Regions from separate parts of the Streptomyces thermocarboxydus genome, predicted to be linked through region 4. Evidence: riboswitches for the same ligand, from Rfam matches in the RefSeq annotation. Region 4 holds a riboswitch; each other region holds the start of a gene.
What was found. A riboswitch is a leader RNA that binds a small molecule or an ion and turns the genes downstream of it on or off. The one in region 4 is predicted to bind cobalamin.
Positions count from the first base shown of each region.

Region 1: it holds a riboswitch for cobalamin, as region 4 does, so the genes downstream of both, AY578_RS22245 (ribonucleoside-diphosphate reductase subunit alpha) here and AY578_RS07155 (cobalamin biosynthesis protein) in region 4, are expected to answer to the same signal.
Region 2: it holds a riboswitch for cobalamin, as region 4 does, so the genes downstream of both, AY578_RS30040 (GHMP family kinase ATP-binding protein) here and AY578_RS07155 (cobalamin biosynthesis protein) in region 4, are expected to answer to the same signal.
Region 3: it holds a riboswitch for cobalamin, as region 4 does, so the genes downstream of both, metE (5-methyltetrahydropteroyltriglutamate--homocysteine S-methyltransferase) here and AY578_RS07155 (cobalamin biosynthesis protein) in region 4, are expected to answer to the same signal.

Region 1 covers NZ_CP058273.1:4,795,356-4,799,756, reverse strand. The annotation lists gene mctP (monocarboxylate uptake permease MctP) at 1-781, shown strand, start outside; gene AY578_RS22250 (GNAT family N-acetyltransferase) at 865-1,368, shown strand; cobalamin riboswitch at 1,458-1,588, shown strand; gene AY578_RS22245 (ribonucleoside-diphosphate reductase subunit alpha) at 1,714-4,071, shown strand; gene AY578_RS22240 (ribonucleotide-diphosphate reductase subunit beta) at 4,128-4,401, shown strand, end outside.
Region 2 covers NZ_CP058273.1:6,574,583-6,578,983, reverse strand. The annotation lists gene AY578_RS30050 (hypothetical protein) at 1-381, opposite strand, end outside; cobalamin riboswitch at 443-566, opposite strand; gene AY578_RS30045 (ferric reductase-like transmembrane domain-containing protein) at 637-1,584, opposite strand; cobalamin riboswitch at 1,834-2,058, shown strand; gene AY578_RS30040 (GHMP family kinase ATP-binding protein) at 2,356-3,162, shown strand; gene AY578_RS30035 (cysteine synthase family protein) at 3,159-4,181, shown strand; gene AY578_RS30030 (ATP-grasp domain-containing protein) at 4,178-4,401, shown strand, end outside.
Region 3 covers NZ_CP058273.1:6,580,404-6,584,804, reverse strand. The annotation lists gene AY578_RS30075 (superoxide dismutase) at 1-440, opposite strand, end outside; partial or broken gene AY578_RS30070 (tRNA (adenosine(37)-N6)-threonylcarbamoyltransferase complex transferase subunit TsaD) at 1,084-1,470, shown strand; gene AY578_RS30065 (GNAT family N-acetyltransferase) at 1,470-2,042, shown strand; cobalamin riboswitch at 2,289-2,485, shown strand; gene metE (5-methyltetrahydropteroyltriglutamate--homocysteine S-methyltransferase) at 2,664-4,401, shown strand, end outside.
Region 4 covers NZ_CP058273.1:1,516,624-1,521,024, reverse strand. The annotation lists gene AY578_RS07160 (cobyric acid synthase) at 1-1,350, opposite strand, end outside; gene AY578_RS07155 (cobalamin biosynthesis protein) at 1,347-2,288, opposite strand; cobalamin riboswitch at 2,408-2,548, opposite strand; gene AY578_RS07150 (hypothetical protein) at 2,731-2,952, opposite strand; gene AY578_RS07145 (inorganic phosphate transporter) at 2,981-4,246, opposite strand.

The DNA of each region.
Region 1 (4,401 bases), 3.3 Mb from region 4:
CAGCCGTGAGGTGATCCGCCGGAACACCACGATCCTGCCGCTGTACTCGCTGATGCTGGGCCTGCTGGCGCTGCTCGGGTTCATGGCGATCGCGGCCGGGGTGAAGGTGCAGAACGGCCAGCTTGCCATCCCGCAACTGTTCGAGAACATGTTCCCGGACTGGTTCGCCGGTGTGGCCTTCGCGGCGATCGGCATCGGCGCGCTGGTGCCGGCGGCGATCATGTCGATCGCGGCGGCGAACCTCTTCACCCGCAACATCTACAAGGACTTCATCAAGCCGGACGCGACGCCCAGGCAGGAGACCGCCGTCTCCAAGATCGTGTCCCTGCTGGTGAAGGTGGGCGCGCTGATCTTCGTCCTGACCATGGACAAGACCGTCGCGATCAACTTCCAGCTGCTGGGCGGCATCTGGATCCTGCAGACCTTCCCGGCGCTGGTGGGCGGCCTGTTCACCCGCTGGTTCCACCGCTGGGCGCTGATCGGCGGCTGGGCGGTCGGCATGATCTACGGCACGGTCGCCGCGTACGGGGTGGCGTCGCCTACGCAGAAGCACTTCGGCGGCTCGTCCAAGGAGATCCCGGGCATCGGGGAGATCGGTTACATCGGTCTCACCGCCTTCGTGATCAACGTGCTGGTCGCGGTCGTCCTGACCTTCGTCCTGCGGGCGGTCAAGGCGCCGGAGGGCGTCGACGAGACCAAGCCGGAGGACTACACGGCGGACGTCGGCGACCCGGGCGTGGAGGTCGAGCTCCCGCCGGCCACGGCGGGCAGCGCGCACTGACGCGGTCATACATACACACGGCAGCGGGCCGTCGGTGGAAAACCGGCGGCCCGTTGTCGTGCCCGTGCGGCAGACTCCCCCGCATGGACATCGTCATCCGGCCGGTGACCGCCGGCGAACACGCGGAACTGGGTGAGATCACGGCGCAGGCCTATCTCGGTGACGGCCTGCTGGACTTCGGGGAGTCGGACGGCTACCTGGGCGAGCTGCGGGACGTGGCGAAGCGGGCGGCGGCGGCCGAGGTGCTGGTCGCCGTGGGGGACGGCACGCTGCTGGGCGGGGTGACCTTCGTGCCGGGCCCCGGCCCCATGGCGGACCTCGCCGGGCCCGGCGAGGCGGAGATACGCATGCTGGCAGTCTCCGCCGACGCCCGCGGCCGGGGCGCCGGCGAGGCTTTGGTGCGCGCCTGCGTCGACCGCGCGAGGGGGCTCGGCCGTACGCGGATGGTGCTGTCCACGCAGCGCAGCATGCACGCCGCGCACCGGGTGTACGAGCGGCTGGGCTTCACGCGCAACCCGGCGCGGGACTGGAACCCGCTGCCGGAGGTGGACGACATCCTGCTGCTGGTCTACGAGCTGACGCTCTGACAGCCCACTCCTGCCTCTCCGCGCGACACCACTGTAACCCCTGCGCGACACAACATATGGGTCCGTCAGCGGCACCCGGCACAAGATGTATGCTCATGCTCGCTGTCGTCGCAGGGGAATCCGGTGCGAATCCGGAACTGTCCCGCAACGGTGTACCCATGCCTGCCCACGGGCGCGCACGGGAGTCAGTCCGAGGACCTGCCGACAGTGCGCCCGGCCCTTCCGGTCCGGGTGCCCTGACGTCCGGGCCTCGCGGAATGGGCCGGTGGACGCGACGCCGCGTGCGTTCGTGTGCTGCCCCCTGCGCTCTTCGAGGCCCCCGTGCCGAGCGAGGGAGAGCCCCACGTGACCATCGCGCCAGCCGATCCGGCTTCAGCGACCCGCGTGACCGAGGAGAGCGACGGCCCCGGGGCCGCGCTGCTGCGGACCCTGACCCAGCTGACCGCCGACCTGCCCGACGCCGACCCCGGCCGGGTGGCGGCCGCCGCGCTGCGCGGCCGGTCCGCCGCCGCCGACGAGGCGGAGCTGCGGGAACTGGCCGCCGAGGCGGCGGCCGGGCTGATCTCCGAGGACCCCGCCTACTCCCGGCTCGCCGCCCGGCTGCTGACGATCGGCATCCGCGCCGAGGCCGCCTCGCAGGGCGTCACCTCGTTCACCGGCTCGGTGGCCGCCGGGCACCGGGAGGGCCTGATCGGCGACCGCACCGCCGCGTTCGTCCGGCTGCACGCGGCCCGCCTGGACGCGCTGATCGACACGGACGCCGACGACCGGTTCGGCTACTTCGGGCTGCGCACCCTGCACAGCCGCTATCTGCTGCGCCACCCGGTCACCCGCAAGGTCGTCGAGACGCCCCAGCACTTCCTGCTCCGGGTCGCGTGCGGGCTCGCCGAGGACGACAGCGAGCGGGCGCTGGAGGAGGTCGCCGCGCTGTACGGGCTGATGAGCCGGCTCGACTACCTGCCCTCCTCCCCCACGCTGTTCAACTCCGGCACCCGCCACCCGCAGATGTCGTCCTGCTACCTCCTGGACTCCCCCCGGGACGAGCTGGACTCCCTCTACGAGCGCTACCACCAGGTCGCCCGCCTCTCGAAGCACGCCGGCGGCATCGGCCTGTCCTTCTCCCGCGTCCGCGCCCGGGGTTCGCTGATCCGCGGCACCAACGGGCACTCAGGCGGCATCGTCCCGTTCCTGAAGACGCTGGACGCCTCGGTCGCCGCCGTGAACCAGGGCGGCCGCCGCAAGGGCGCCGCCGCGGTCTACCTGGAGACCTGGCACGCGGACATCGAGGAGTTCCTCGAACTGCGCGACAACACCGGCGAGGACGCCCGCCGTACGCACAACCTGAATCTGGCGCACTGGGTGCCGGACGAGTTCATGCGCCGGGTCGCCGACGACGCGCCGTGGTCGCTGTTCTCCCCGGTGGACGTGCCCGAGCTGGTCGACCTGTGGGGCGAGGAGTTCGACGCGGCCTACCGGGCCGCCGAGGCCAAGGGCCTGGCCCGCAGGACGCTCCCGGCGCGCGAGCTGTACGGCCGGATGATGCGCACCCTCGCACAGACCGGCAACGGCTGGATGACCTTCAAGGACACCGCCAACCGCACCGCCAACCAGACCGCCGAGCCGGGCCACGTCGTCCACTCCTCCAACCTGTGCACGGAGATCCTGGAGGTCACCGACGACGGGGAGACGGCGGTCTGCAACCTCGGCTCGGTCAACCTCGCGGCATTCGCCGGCGAGGACGGCATGGACTGGGAGCGCCTGGACGCGGCGGTCCGCACCGCCGTGACGTTCCTGGACCGGGTGGTCGACATCAACTTCTACCCGACCGGGGAGGCGTCCCGGTCCAACAGCCGCTGGCGCCCGGTGGGTCTGGGCGTGATGGGGCTGCAGGACGTCTTCTTCCGGATGCGGATGCCGTTCGACTCCCCCGAGGCGAAGGCGCTGTCCACCCGGATCGCCGAGCGGATCATGCTCGCCGCGTACGAGACGTCCGCGGGACTGGCCGAGCGGCACGGCCCGCTGCCCGCCTGGGAGAAGACCCGCACCGCGCGGGGCGTGCTGCACCCCGACCACTACGGCGTCGAGCTCGCCTGGCCGGGGCGCTGGGAGGCGCTGCGGACCAGGATCGCCGCGACGGGCCTGCGCAACGCGCTGCTGCTGGCGATCGCGCCCACCGCGACCATCGCGTCCATCGCGGGCGTGTACGAGTGCATCGAGCCGCAGGTGTCCAACCTGTTCAAGCGCGAGACGCTGTCCGGGGAGTTCCTCCAGGTCAACTCGTACCTGGTGGAGGACCTCAAGCGGCTCGGGGTGTGGGACGCGCGCACCCGTGAGGCGCTGCGTGAGGCGGGCGGCTCGGTGCAGGACTTCGCGTGGATCCCCGAGAACGTACGGCGGCTGTACCGCACGGCGTGGGAGATCCCGCAGCGCGGCCTGATCGACATGGCCGCCGCCCGGACCCCGTTCCTGGACCAGGCGCAGTCGCTCAACCTGTTCCTGGAGACGCCGACCATCGGGAAGCTCTCCTCGATGTACGCCTACGCCTGGAAGCAGGGGCTGAAGACCACCTACTACCTGCGCTCCCGCCCGGCGACCCGGATCGCCCGCGCGGCCCGCGCCGCCGTCCCCGTCCAGCAGCCGGCCGGCCCCGAGGCCGTCGCCTGCTCCCTCGAGAACCCCGAATCCTGCGAGGCCTGCCAGTGACCACCAGCACGACCAAGAACCTGCTCGACCCCGGCTTCGAGCTGACCCTGCGCCCCATGCGCTACCCGGACTTCTACGAGCGCTACCGGGACGCGATCAAGAACACCTGGCACGTCGAGGAGGTGGACCTGCACTCGGACGTCGCCGACCTGGCGAAGCTGACGCCCGAGGAGCAGCATCTGATCGGCCGGCTCGTGGCGTTCTTCGCCACCGGCGACTCGATCGTGGCGAACAACCTGGTGCTGACGCTGTACAAGCACATCAACTCGCCCGAGGCGCGGCTGTATCTGTCGCGGCAGTTGTTCGAGGAGGCCGTGCACGTCCAGTTCT
Region 2 (4,401 bases), 5.1 Mb from region 4:
CGGCGTGATGGCGTACAGGTCGAGGATGTCCGGCCGTGGTGCGACGCCCGGTCCGCCGGCGCGTGCCCAGGCGGCGATGTCCTCGGTCGCGTCCGGGTCGTTGACCAGTCCGAGCCAGACGGGCCGGGCGCCGGCGGCCCGGCCTTCCGCGGAGGGCTGGACGACGATGACGTTGGCGTGTTCGCAAACGTCGAGGCAGTCGGAGACGCGTACCGGTGCCGCGGCACGCAGGCGTTCGGTCTGGGCCGCGTGGTCGACACCGGTCACCTTCCGGGTGCCGCAGCAGCAGTCGCGGCACACGACGATGCGGCACGGCACGGGGCCGGTGACCGTCGCGGGCCTCTCGTCGTCAGTCGTTGGTCCGGTCGGCGTTACGGGCATGCGGTGCCGTCCCTCTCTCCGGGGAGATCCGCCCCGGGGTCTGTCGAGGAGGCGACCGCGTGAGTCTCCTGGCTCTCGGGTCAATGCTCGTCCCGGCCTTCCCACCCGCTACCGGGCAGTGGCCTGTCGGGACTTGCTCTCCGATCACAGTGGCGGGACCGCGCCGGATTCACACCGGCTTCCTCGTCCGCCGTCGCCCTGTCGCTGCTCATCCTCCCATCCCGGTACACCGTCCGGCCCGCTCCGAGTCGGCCGTCAGTCCGTCTCCTGAGCGTGCGGGGCCGTCGCGGGCGGATGGGTCGGACGGTCCCGCCCTCCGTCACGGCCGGACACCACCACGACGAGGAGCCCGACGACGACGGCCCCGACGGCGACCCGTCCCGCCGCCCGTAGCCACCAACCCGGCCGGCCCACGCCCCCGCCGGCCGGCCCCAGCCGTTCCGCCCGCCGGGCCGGTCTCAGCAGACGGATCAACAGCAGGGCCGCGACCGGCAGTTGCAGCAGCCACAGCATGGTGCGCGGCCATTCCCCGTACCAGACGTTGGTCCCGTACAACAGGGTGTGCCACACGCTCAGCACGTACACGACGATCACGAACCGGTGCAGCCGGCGCCAGGTGTTCGCTCCGATACGGTGCCGGACGTAGAACAGCAGCCCCAGCGGAATCGCCAGGTACAGGGCGCCCTGGCCGATCGGGATGGCGACCTGGCCGGTTCCGGAGTCGTACCAGCCCGGCACGAAGGTGTCCGCGAAGGCCACCCACAACCGCTCGGCCCAGTCCACCTTCGTCTCGTAGCGGACGAGTTCCGCCGCGAACATCAGCGCGTGCGCGAACATCAGGGCCATGGTCGTCAGGCTGGTGGTGCGGTGCCAGCGCTCCAGCACCTGCCGGGAGACCGGCAGCCGGGCGGGGCGTGGCCCCGACAGCACCAGGCCGAGCATGACCGTGCCCCACGCCCACAGCAGGGCCGACCAGCCGAACGCCTGGCTGAGCAGGTACATCCAGTAGGTGCCGGGATCGTCCATGAACGGCATGACCGCGACGGTGTCCGAAGCACCCGAATCCATGCGCGCCCACAGGAACGCGAACACGAGCGCCGTGACCACCACCGCCGCGGTGGCGTCGGGCAGGGCGGCCCGCAGATCGCCGCGCAGCGCGACGCGGTCACCGGGAGGCCGTTTCCCTCCGGGCAACGGGGTCATCGCCCCGTCTTCGTCCGGCCTCACGTCTGACGTCATCAGGGGCCTCCCGGGCACGGGCCACCGCAGCAGCGGTGCGCATGTGGCGTGAGGCAACAAGTCTGGCTGATGAGGGAGTGATCTCCGAAGGCGTTATCCGGCCAGAGCCGCCACGAGAACCGCGCGTGGAGGCACACCTTGTTCTGCGTCACCTCCACATTCAGGACAACCCGCCGAGGCTCCACTGTCGCAGGAAGCACGAGCGCCTCTACGCTGATCCTCGCAGTCGGTTCGCGCCTCCCGTCCACCCGGACGCCCGGTGGCGCGACGCAAGAGGGAACCCGGTGTGAGTCCGGGACTGTCCCGCAGCGGTGAGTGGGAACGAAAGCCGTCGGTGTCACTGGGCCCGCGTCAGGGCCGGGGAAGAGACGGCCGGTAGGTGTCCGCCCTTTCGGCAGACGTGCCCGCGAGTCCGAAGACCTGCCACTGCGCCCGCGTCCCGCGGGCTGTGCACGTGACCTCGTGGACTGGGTTGGCGGTATGGGCGGTCGTACGTCGTGCGTGTGGCCGCGCCTCCTTCCCTGTCGGTGTTCAACGCCCGGTACGGAGGAGGACGGTGTGCGGGACCCAGCCTGTTCGCGTCGGCCGTACCGACCCCGGGCCGGTGTGTCGTCCGGCAGACCGGAGCCGACGAGGCCCGGACCCGTCGCGGGCTTCCTCCGGGAACGGGACTCATCCGGAGGCGCGGTGTCCGGTGTCTGCCACGGCACTCTGGGCGAGCTGTACCAAGGCCCGTTGCGACCGGACACCGATCCCGAGATCGCGGTGGTGTCCTTCCCCGTGGACCGCCACTCATGGGTGTACTTCACACCGAGGACGACGGCCGGCCCGCCACGTCCGCCGGCACTGGGTGAGAAGTCGGCGACAGCGGCCCGGCTCTTCCTGGACCACTACGGTTTCGCCCTGCCCCCTGGCGACTGGCGCACCCACTCCGAACTTCCGGTGGGCGTGGGGATGGCCAGTTCCACGGCGGACATCGTGGCGACGCTGCGCTGTCTGTTCCGTGTCTTCTCCCTGCCGTACGACACGGACGTGGTCCTCGGCGTCCTGACGGACATCGAGCGCGCCGACAGCGTCTTCCTCGACGAGTTCGCCCTGTACCTCAGCGGCCGGCACCGGGTGGTGCGGCGGCTGGGCCAGGACATCGGCTTCCACACCGCCTACGTCACGGAACCCGGCACGGTGGACACCGCCGCCGTCACTCCCCTGCTGCTGGACCACTACCGGCGCCGCGGCGAGGAGTACCACCGGTGTCTGACCGATCTGCTGAAGGGCTTCGACTCGGGTGACCCGGCCGCCGTCGCCCGGGCCGCGACGACCAGCGCCGCGTTGTCCCAGGAGGTGCTGCCCAAGGCGACCTTCAGCAGCCTGCAGGCTCATCGTGAGCGGTTCGGCGCCGACGGCGTCTTCGTAGCCCACACCGGCTGCCTGGCCGGCTATCTCTTCGCCTCACACCCACGGGCCGAGGTCAAGTCCGAACTCTCCTCGTTCTTCCACTCGCTCGGCCACCAGTGCACCTTCACCCAAGGAGGCTACGGGTGATCCACCCCCACATCGCCGACGCCCTGAAAGTCCCGGACCTCGTCCGGCTCACCGACGGCCTGGTCCTGCTGCGGTTCGAGTCGATGAAGATCTACTCGGCCCTGGCCGCTGTCCGTCATCTGCTGGAGCGGGGCACGGTCCGTCCGGGCCAGACCCTGATCGACAGCTCCAGCGGCATCTACGCCTACGCCCTCGCGCTGGCCTGCCACCGGTACGGCATGCGGTGCCACATCGTCGCGTCCACCACCGTGGACGCCACCACCCTCGCCCAACTGGAAATCCTCGGCGCCGCGGTGGAGCAGGTCAGACCGTCGCGGAACCTCAAGCTCGACCAGGAACTGAGGGTGCGACGGGTGCGCGAGATCCTCGCCGAGGATCCCGGCCACCACTGGATGCGCCAGTACCACGACGACGTCCACTACCTTGGCTACCAGGAGGTCGCCGACCGGATCGCGGCGGAGTTCCCGGCCGCACGGCTGACCGTCGTCGGCGGGGTGGGTTCCGGAGCCTCGACCGGCGGCATCGTGGAACGCCTGCGCGTTGCGGACCCCTCGGTGCGTCTGGTCGGCGTCCAGCCCTTCGGCAGCGTCACCTTCGGCAGCCAGGACCATCACGATCCCGAGGCGATCATCGCCGGCATCGGTTCGTCGATCGTCTTCGACAACGTCCGCCACCATCTCTACGACACCGTGCACTGGCTGGACTTCACCCACGCCATGTCCGGTGCCGTCGCCCTGCTGCGCGAGCATGCGGTGTTCGCCGGGCTGTCCACCGGTGCCGGCTATCTGACGGCGACGTACGAGGCCCGCCGTCACCCCGACCGACTGCACCTGGTGGTAGGGGCCGACACCGGACACCGCTACGTGGAGCGCGTGTTCGCCCGGCACGCCGAGGCCCTGGACCCGGCCGCGCTGAAACCCCTCGAGGTCCGCACTCCGGAGGAGATGACCATGCCGTGGTCGAGGATGACGTGGCAGCGCACTTCCTGCCCGGCCCACTGGAAGGAGCGGGCGGCATGACCGTGGCCTGCCTGGAGTCACTGACCTTCGGCCTCGGCCATCTGGTCCGCGCCGCCGATCGGCTCGGCGAGCGCCTGCTGCTGCTGACCCGGGCCCCCGCCTACTACGCCTACGAATTGGACCGGCTGCCCGCCGGCACCCTCGACGTCGTCGTGACCGACACCTTCGACGTGGAGCGGACCGCCGATCTGCTCCGGCGCACCCCGGGACTGCGCGGCCT
Region 3 (4,401 bases), 5.1 Mb from region 4:
ACCTGCTCCACGATCAGCCGCCCGCTCAGCGGCTCGTACGCCAGGACGCCCCAGCCCGAGCCCTGGGTGGTCGCGGCGGCCTTGGTGAGCTGCGCCTTGAAGCCGGCGAAGGAGCCGAAGGACTCGGCAATCGCGTCGGCGAGGTCACCGACACCGTCGGCGGCCAGGGGCTCGCCGCCGCCGTCACCGGTCATGTTGTGCCAGTAGATGGAGTGCAGGATGTGACCGGAGAGGTGGAAGGCCAGGTTCTTCTCCAGGCCGTTGATCGAGCCCCACTGCTCCTTGTCCCGCGCCTCGGCGAGCTGCTCCAGCGTGTCGTTGGCGCCCTTGACATACGCGGCGTGGTGCTTGTCGTGGTGCAGCTCGATGATCTGCGGGTTGATGACCGGTTCGAGCTCCGAGTAGTCGTAGGGAAGCTCCGGGAGCGTGTACACCGCCATGTCCAACATCCTCCGACGTTATTGCCACTGATGTGCAGTTGCACGCTAGCAGCAGTAGCGGCAATTATTGATCAGGCGATGGTCCTAGGACCGGTGTCACCGGGACCCCGACCGGCGCATGACGAACGACGGTGCGGCCGATCTCGCGTGCGGCGCCCGACCCCACCCCTCTGCCGCGAACTCCCTGGTGGCGGCGACCCGTTCGCCGCGTTCGGCACGGATGGCGGACGATCCCCAGCCGACACCTCCATCACCTGGACGCAGGACGCGGGCCCGCTCCTCCGCTCCGTCGGCCATGACGCGAATGGCGGCGGACTCGTCGCGGCCGAGGGCCTTGAGCGGGACGGACCGTGCGACATCCGGCGGGCCACCCCAGCCATCGGCGCCGACCCGGACGACTTTCGCCGCGATGGCCCATGGCAGCCGGGCGGGGGCACTGCTGCGCGCCTCGGGACCAGGGGTTGCATCGAAGGAGTCAAGGCCGCGTCCCCCAGGGGCGGCCATGTGCGCGGAGCCGGTTCGGTACACATCATCGGAGATCTTATTGCACACTACTTGCAACAACTTACTAATGGCAGAAAGGTCGGCCATGAGGTCTGCGATGGCGCCGGGCATCGAGTCGTCCTGCAGCAAGACGGGAGCGGACCCGGTCCGGGACCCGATCACACACCTCGAGGACACGCTGGACGACGCGGTCGCGGAGTGCTTCGACAAGGCGGCACGGGTCTTCGGGCTGCCGTATCCGGACGGTCCGGCCATCGAGGCGGTCACCGCCTGCGCCGAGCACGGCGTGAGCGCCGTGGTCGTGGTCGGCTGTGTCGCCGCGAACTCGCGGGTACGGTCGCCGGCCGAGGAGCACCGTCTGGCGGCGGGCGCCGAACTGCGGATGCCTCCGCTGCGGCTGTGCACCGACAACGGCGCGATGGCCGCCCCTGTCGGCGACCTTCTCGTACGGACGGGCGCCGCACCGGCACCGCTGGAGTACGCCGCACTGCATTCCGTCGTCATGGGGAAGGCGGTGGCCGCCTGATGACCACCGACATCCGTGTGCACCGGGACGCCGGGATACTCACGCACACCGAGTCACTGCATTCGGTGTACGTCGACGCCTTCTGCGCCCCGCCCTGGCACGAGGACGAGGCGCAGGCAACCGAGTTCGTCTCCCGGCTGCCGGCGAACGTGCGGCGTGCCGGGTTCACCGCCGCGACCGCCGTGCGCGACGGGGAGATCGTCGGCTTCGCCACCGCGTGGACCACTCCGTCTCCCCTCCCCACCGACCGCTGCTATCCCCAGGCGGCCGCCGGCCTCGGCAACGACCGCACCGCCGACTGGCTGTGCGGAGCCCGGGAGATCGACGAACTCGCCGTCCGGCCCACCGCCCGCGGCACCGGTCTCGCCACCCGCCTCCTCGAAGCGGTGACCGCAGACGCGCCCGAAGGGCGGGCATGGCTGCTCACCTCGGTCCGGAACGGGCGGGCCATGGCCTTCTACCGCCGCCACGGCTGGACGCAGGCCACCCACCCCTCCCCCGACGGCAAGGGCATCGTCGTCTTCCTCGGCCCGCGCCACCCCGCTCGTTCCCTCGCCCCGCTCCCCCTGTGAGCCTTCGGAGGCCCCGCCTTGCCCACCGCTGAAATCCGCCGCCATTTCCTCGAGATCGTCACCGAGCGCGCCACAACGTGGTCCTCAGCGCCCCACTGCGAACCCATGCCCCGACCTTGCTGTTCGTCAAGCACTGGCCCAGGGCGGCGAGGTCCTGGCACCGTTCCGGGCGCGTGACATGGGTCACCGCCCGGATCACGGACGTCCGCGTTCCTGACGGGCCGACTGCCCGTAGGCTGCCCGCAGCAGCTGGTTCGCCCCGTCAGCCAGACGAGGTGTCGCAAGAGGGAACCCGGTGGGAATCCGGGACTGCCCCGCAGCGGTGAGCGGGAACGACCGCCGTCATACGCACTGGGTCCGAAGTACCGGGCCCGGGAAGCGACGGCCAGTAGGTGTCCTCGAACGGTGAGGACGTGCCCGCGAGTCCGAAGACCTGCCAACTGCCCGCGCGCGAACCGTTCGTGCGCGGACATCCCGGTGACCTCGAGGGCGGGTCGGCGTACATATCAGGCGGACGGCCCTGCCTTGTCGCGCAGCGTCGGTCACGCCCGGTGTGTCTCCCCTTCGCGTTCTCGTCCCGTCTCCGGGATCTCAGGGATTCATCTCGCGAAGGAGATCTCCGTGACCACGAAGTCCGCAGCCGCGGCAGCACGGGCCACCGTGTACGGCTACCCCCGGCAGGGTCGGAACCGTGAACTGAAGAAGGCCGTCGAGGGCTACTGGAAGGGCCGCGTAACCGCCGAAGCCCTCCGCGCCACGGCCGCCGAACTGCGCCGTACGAACTGGCTGCAGTTGGCCGACGCGGGCATCGACGAGGTACCGACCGGCGACTTCTCGTACTACGACCACGTCCTGGACACCACGGTCATGGTCGGTGCGATCCCCGAGCGCCACCGCGCCGCCGTGGCCGGCGACGCGCTGGACGGCTACTTCGCCATGGCGCGCGGTACCCAGGAGGTGGCACCGCTGGAGATGACCAAGTGGTTCGACACCAACTACCACTACCTCGTCCCGGAACTGGGCCCCGACTCCGCGTTCACCGCCGACTCCGCCAAGCAGGTCGGTGAGCTGAAGGAGGCCCTCGCGCTCGGCCTGACCGCCCGGCCCGTCCTCGTCGGTCCCGTCACCTACCTTCTGCTCGCCAAACCCGCCCCGGGCATGCCGGCGGACTTCGAGCCGCTCACCCTGCTGGACCGGCTGCTGCCCGTGTACGCCGAGGTCCTGGCCGACCTGCGGGCGGCGGGCGCGGAGTGGGTCCAGCTGGACGAGCCCGCCCTCGTCCAGGACCGCACCCCGGCCGAGCTGAACGCCGCCGAGCGCGCCTACCGTGACCTCGGCGGTCTAGCCGACCGGCCGAAGCTCCTGGTCGCCTCGTACTTCGACCGGCTCGGCGAGGCGCTGCCGATGCTGGCCAAGGCCCCGGTCGACGGTCTCGCCCTGGACTTCACCGGGGCGGCGGCCGCCAACCTGGATGCGCTGGCCTCCGCCGGCGGGCTGCCCGGCAAGCGGCTGGTCGCCGGTGTGGTCAACGGCCGCAACGTCTGGGTCAACGACCTCGCCGCCTCCCTGTCCACGCTCGGCACGCTGCTGGGCCTGGCCGACCGCGTCGACGTGTCCGCCTCCTGCTCCCTGTTGCACGTCCCCCTGGACACCGCCGCCGAACGGGACATCGAACCGCAGATCCTGCGCTGGCTCGCCTTCGCCAGGCAGAAGAGCGCCGAGGTCGTCACCCTCGCCAGGGGTCTCGCCCGGGGCACCGACGCCATCGCCGCCGACCTGGCGGCGAACCGTGCGGACCTCGCCTCCCGTGCCGACTCCCCCGTCACCCACGATCCGGCCGTCCGCGCCCGCGCCTCCGCGGTCGCCGAGACCGACGGGCGCCGTTCCCCGTCCTACGCGGAGCGCGCCGCCGCCCAGCGCGCCCACCTCGGGCTGCCGCTGCTGCCGACCACGACCATCGGCTCCTTCCCGCAGACCGGCGACCTGCGCGCCGCCCGCGCCGACCTGCGCGCCGGGCGGATCGACACAGCCGACTACGAGGAGCGGATCAAGGCGGAGATCCAGGAGGTCATCTCCTTCCAGGAGAAGACCGGCATCGACGTCCTCGTACACGGCGAACCCGAACGCAACGACATGGTCCAGTACTTCGCCGAGCGACTCACCGGCTACCTGGCCACGCAGCACGGCTGGGTCCAGTCCTACGGCACCCGCTATGTCCGCCCGCCGATCCTGGCCGGCGACATCTCCCGCCCCGAGCCGATGACGGTGCGCTGGACGTCCTACGCCCAGTCGCTCACCGAGAAGCCGGTCAAGGGCATGCTCACCGGGCCGGTCACCATGCTCGCCTGGTCCTTCGTCC
Region 4 (4,401 bases):
GAAACGGCGTCCCGCGCGCTCGGCGACCGCGCGCAGGAACGCCCGCCGGAACCCGTCCGACTCCAGTGCCCCGTGCCAGTGCGTGCCCCAGGCGCCGCCGACCCGGCAGCCGTCCAGGAAGCTCTCACCGCCGAGGACTTCGGCGACCCCGTGGTGGATCTCGTAGCCCTCGACGCGCTCCCCGAGGGCCTCGCCGACCGGGCGGGCCAGGGTCTTCTCGCGGGCGAACCGCACCCGGACGGGCAGCACGCCCAGCCCGTCCACATGGCCCGCGCGGCTCTCCACGTCGTCCTCGATGTGCTCGCCGAGCAGCTGGAAGCCGCCGCAGATGCCCAGAATCGGCCGGCCCTCGGCGGCCCGCCGCACCAGCGCGTCCGCGAGACCCCGCTCGTGAAGCCAGCGCAGCGCCTTCACGGTGCCGCGGGTGCCGGGCACCACCACCAGGTCGGCGTCGGCGAGTTCGTCGGGCCGGTCCACGAACCGCACCACGACGCCCGGTTCGGCGGCCAGCGCGTCCACGTCGGTGAAGTTGGACATCAGCGGCACCGCGCACACCGCGACCCGCAGCACCTCCTCGCCGGCCGGCGCGGCCACCTCGGACTCCCGCACGGCGCCGCGCAGGGAGACGCGCAGCCCGTCCTCCTCGTCGATGCCGAGCCCGTGCCGGAACGGCAGCACGCCGTAGGTGCGCCGCCCGGTGAGGCCGTGCAGCATCTCCAGGCCCGGCTCCAGCAGGGAGACGTCCCCGCGGAACTTGTTCACCAGGAACCCGGCGACCAGCTTCTGGTCCTCGGGGGAGAGCAGGGCGACCGTGCCGAAGAAGGAGGCGAACACGCCGCCCCGGTCGATGTCCCCGACCACCAGCACGGGCAGCCGGGCGCCCCGCGCGGTCCCCATGTTCACGATGTCGGTGCGGCGCAGGTTGATCTCGGCGGGGCTTCCCGCGCCCTCGCAGATCACCGCGTCGTACTCGGCGCGCAGTCGCTCCAGGCAGTCCAGGACCGTGCCGAGGAGCTTCTCCTGGCGGCCGCCGTGGTAGCCGCGGGCGCTCATCTCGCCGACCGGGCGGCCCATCAGCACCACCTGGCTGGACCGGTCGCCGCCCGGCTTCAGCAGCACCGGGTTCATCAGCGCCGTCGGCTCCACCCGGCACGCCTGCGCCTGCATCGCCTGGGCGCGGCCGATCTCGGCGCCCTCGCGGGTGACGAACGAGTTCAGCGACATGTTCTGCGCCTTGAACGGCGCGACCTTCACCCCCTGGCGCACCAGCCACCGGCAGATCCCGGCGGTGACCACGCTCTTGCCGGCGTCCGAGGTGGTCCCGGCGACCAGCAGTCCGCCACCGCTCACCGGTCACGTCCCTTCAGCACGCGCCGCGCGGCCACCCCGGCCGCGAGCGCCAGCCAGCCGACGCGCCGCGACAGGCGCACCGCCCGGTCGATGTCGGTGACGGCGACGGGGCGTCCGCCGCCGTTGAGGACGGGCCGGTGCTCGACCCGCCCGCCGTAGGAGAGGGTTCCGCCGAGCCGGACGCCGAGCGCGCCCGCGAAGGACGCCTCCACGGGACCGGCGTTGGGGCTGGGGTGCTTCGCCGCGTCCGCGCGCCAGGCCCGTACCGCCCCACGCGGGTCGGGACCGGTGAGCGCGGCGAGGACGGCCGTCAGGCGCGCGCCCGGCCAGCCGGCGACGTCGTCGAGCCGGGCGGACGCCCAGCCGTAGCGGAGGTACCGGGGCGACCTGTGACCCACCATCGCGTCCAGGGTGTTGACGGCCCGGAACCCCACCAGACCCGGCACCCCGGCGACGGCGCCCCACACCAGGGCGCCCACCACGGCGTCGGAGGTGTTCTCGGCGACGGACTCCACCACGGCGCGGGCGATCCCGTCGGCGTCCAGCGCCTGCGGGTCACGGCCGCACAGGTGCGGCAGCCGCGCGCGGGCGGCCTCGACGTCCCCGGCCTGGAGCGCCTGCCCGACGGCACGGGCCTCCCGGGCCAGCGAGGTGCCGCCGACGACGGCCCAGGTGGCGACGCCGGTCAGGGCGACGGAGGCGGCGGGGGAACGGCGTACGGCGCCGACGGCCAGGCCGGCGAGCGTGACGGCGCCGCCGACGCACACGGCGGTGTGCACGGCCCCGCGGCCACGGTCGTCCCGCCACAGCCCCCGCTCCACGGCAGCCGCGGCCCGCCCGAAGGCGGCGACCGGATGACCGCGGCGGGGATCGCCGAGCAGCAGGTCGCCGAGGAGGCCGGCGGCGGCGCCGTACGCGAACACGCGATCGGCACCCATGGGTTCAGCCGGTGACGGATCCGGAGATCACGGCCCCGAAGGGGGGTGGGGTGTCGCTGGTCGACCTCGGCAGGCTGCCGCGCATGGCGATATGTCCTCACTCAGGGTGTCCGCGCCCTGGTTCGACGAGACCGGCGGCGAGAGTTCCTGGCTCCCGGGGTTCGCACCCCGGTGACAGTGGCGGGACCGCGCCGGATTCGCACCGGCTTCCTCTTCTGCCGCCGTATTGGCGGAGGCAGTCCACCATGCCCCCGGAAGGGCCGTCAACTTGCCTTTGACCTGCGGGGCTGAAGTGTGCCGAGGCCCACAGAGGGGCTCACGTGGGTGAACGCGGCCGGCGGCCCGTGGACGCGCGCACGTCCGGCACGGGCGGAGACACGGCGACGGGCGGGACGGGAGCCGCCGCTCCCGTCCCGCCCGCTCACGCGTGCGGCCCGGTGGTTCAGGCCATGATCAGGTAGATGCCGTAGCCGACCGCCGCCGCGCAGGCGGCGAAGCAGGCGTAGGCGCCGGTGACCGCGAGGGCCGCGGACCGGCCCTCGGCGGACGCCCGCTCGCGGCGGGACAGACCCGAGATGCCCAGGGTGAACAGGGCCACCAGGGCCACGGTGACCACGAGGCTGACGCCGAACACGGAGCCGAGGGCCGCCCAGTCGATCTTCATGCTGCTACTTCCTTCGTGCCGGACGCGGTCAGACGGTCGAGGCGGCCGACGGGGCCTGCGGGTCGGCGGTGGCCGGGGCCGGTGCCGGGATGGTGGCCGAGAGGTCCTCGGAGGGGCCTGCCGGGGGCGGGGTCACGGCGGCGATCGCCTGGGTGACGACACCGGCGGGCTCCTCGGAGACGGTCTCCGGGGTGTCGTGGTCGTTGACGTTGGTGTGGTCGACGACCTCGCGCCGGGAGATCTTCCAGATGGCCGCGCTGGAGGCGACCAGGAAGACGGCCACGACGGCGGTGCCCCAGCTGCCGAAGCCGCACACCCACTCGGCGATCGCCGCGACCAGCGCGGCGGCCGGCAGGGTCAGGCCCCAGGCGACGAACATCCGGGTGGCCGTGGACCAGCGGACCACACCGCCCTTGCGGCCGAGTCCCGCGCCCATGACGGAACCGGACACGGAGTGCGTCGTGGAGAGGGAGAAGCCCAGGTGCGAGGAGGCCAGGATGACCGTCGCGGCGCTGGTCTGGGCGGCGAAGCCCTGCTGCGGCTGGAGGTCGGTCAGGCCCTTGCCCATGGTGCGGATGATGCGCCAGCCGCCCAGGTAGGTGCCGAGGGCGATGGCGAGACCCGCGGAGAGGATGACCCACACCGGCGGGTCGGAGTCGGGGGCGACGGCGCCGCCGGCGACCAGGGCGAGGGTGATGATGCCCATCGTCTTCTGGGCGTCGTTGGTGCCGTGGGCCAGGGAGACCAGGCCGGCCGAGGCGATCTGCCCGGCGCGGTAGCCCTTCTCGGAGGCCTTGGTGTCGGCGCCGCGGCCCATGCGGTACGTGAGCCGGGTCGCCAGCATCGCGGCGATGCCCGCCACCAGCGGGGCGGCGATCGCGGGGAGCAGGACCTTGGTGACCAGCACGTCGCCGTGGACCGCGCCGAAGCCGGCGGAGGCGACCGTGGCGCCGATCAGACCGCCCATGAGGGCGTGCGACGAGCTGGACGGAAGACCGACCAGCCAGGTGAGGAGGTTCCAGAGGATCGCGCCGACCAACGCGGCGAAGATGACCTCGGGACGGATGCCGGCCTCGTCGACGAGGCCCTTGGAGATCGTGTTGGCGACCTCCACCGAAAGAAATGCGCCGACAAGGTTCAGCGCGGCGGACATGGCCACCGCGACCTTGGGCTTGAGCGCACCGGTCGAAATGGTCGTTGCCATCGCGTTCGCGGTGTCGTGGAAACCGTTCGTGAAATCGAACGCGAGTGCGGTTACCACCACAATCGCGAGGATCAGCGAGAAGCTTTCCATTTACCCAGGCAATCGTTCGAGGTCATTGGCTGGTCGAACGTAGGCAACCAGGGTGAACGGAAGATGAACTGGAACGGGCATCAGGGTGACCGTAAGAGGGGGTGCGCGCTCCGCCGTCCGGCCCAGGAGGCCAGGGCTCCTGGCAGGATCTCCAC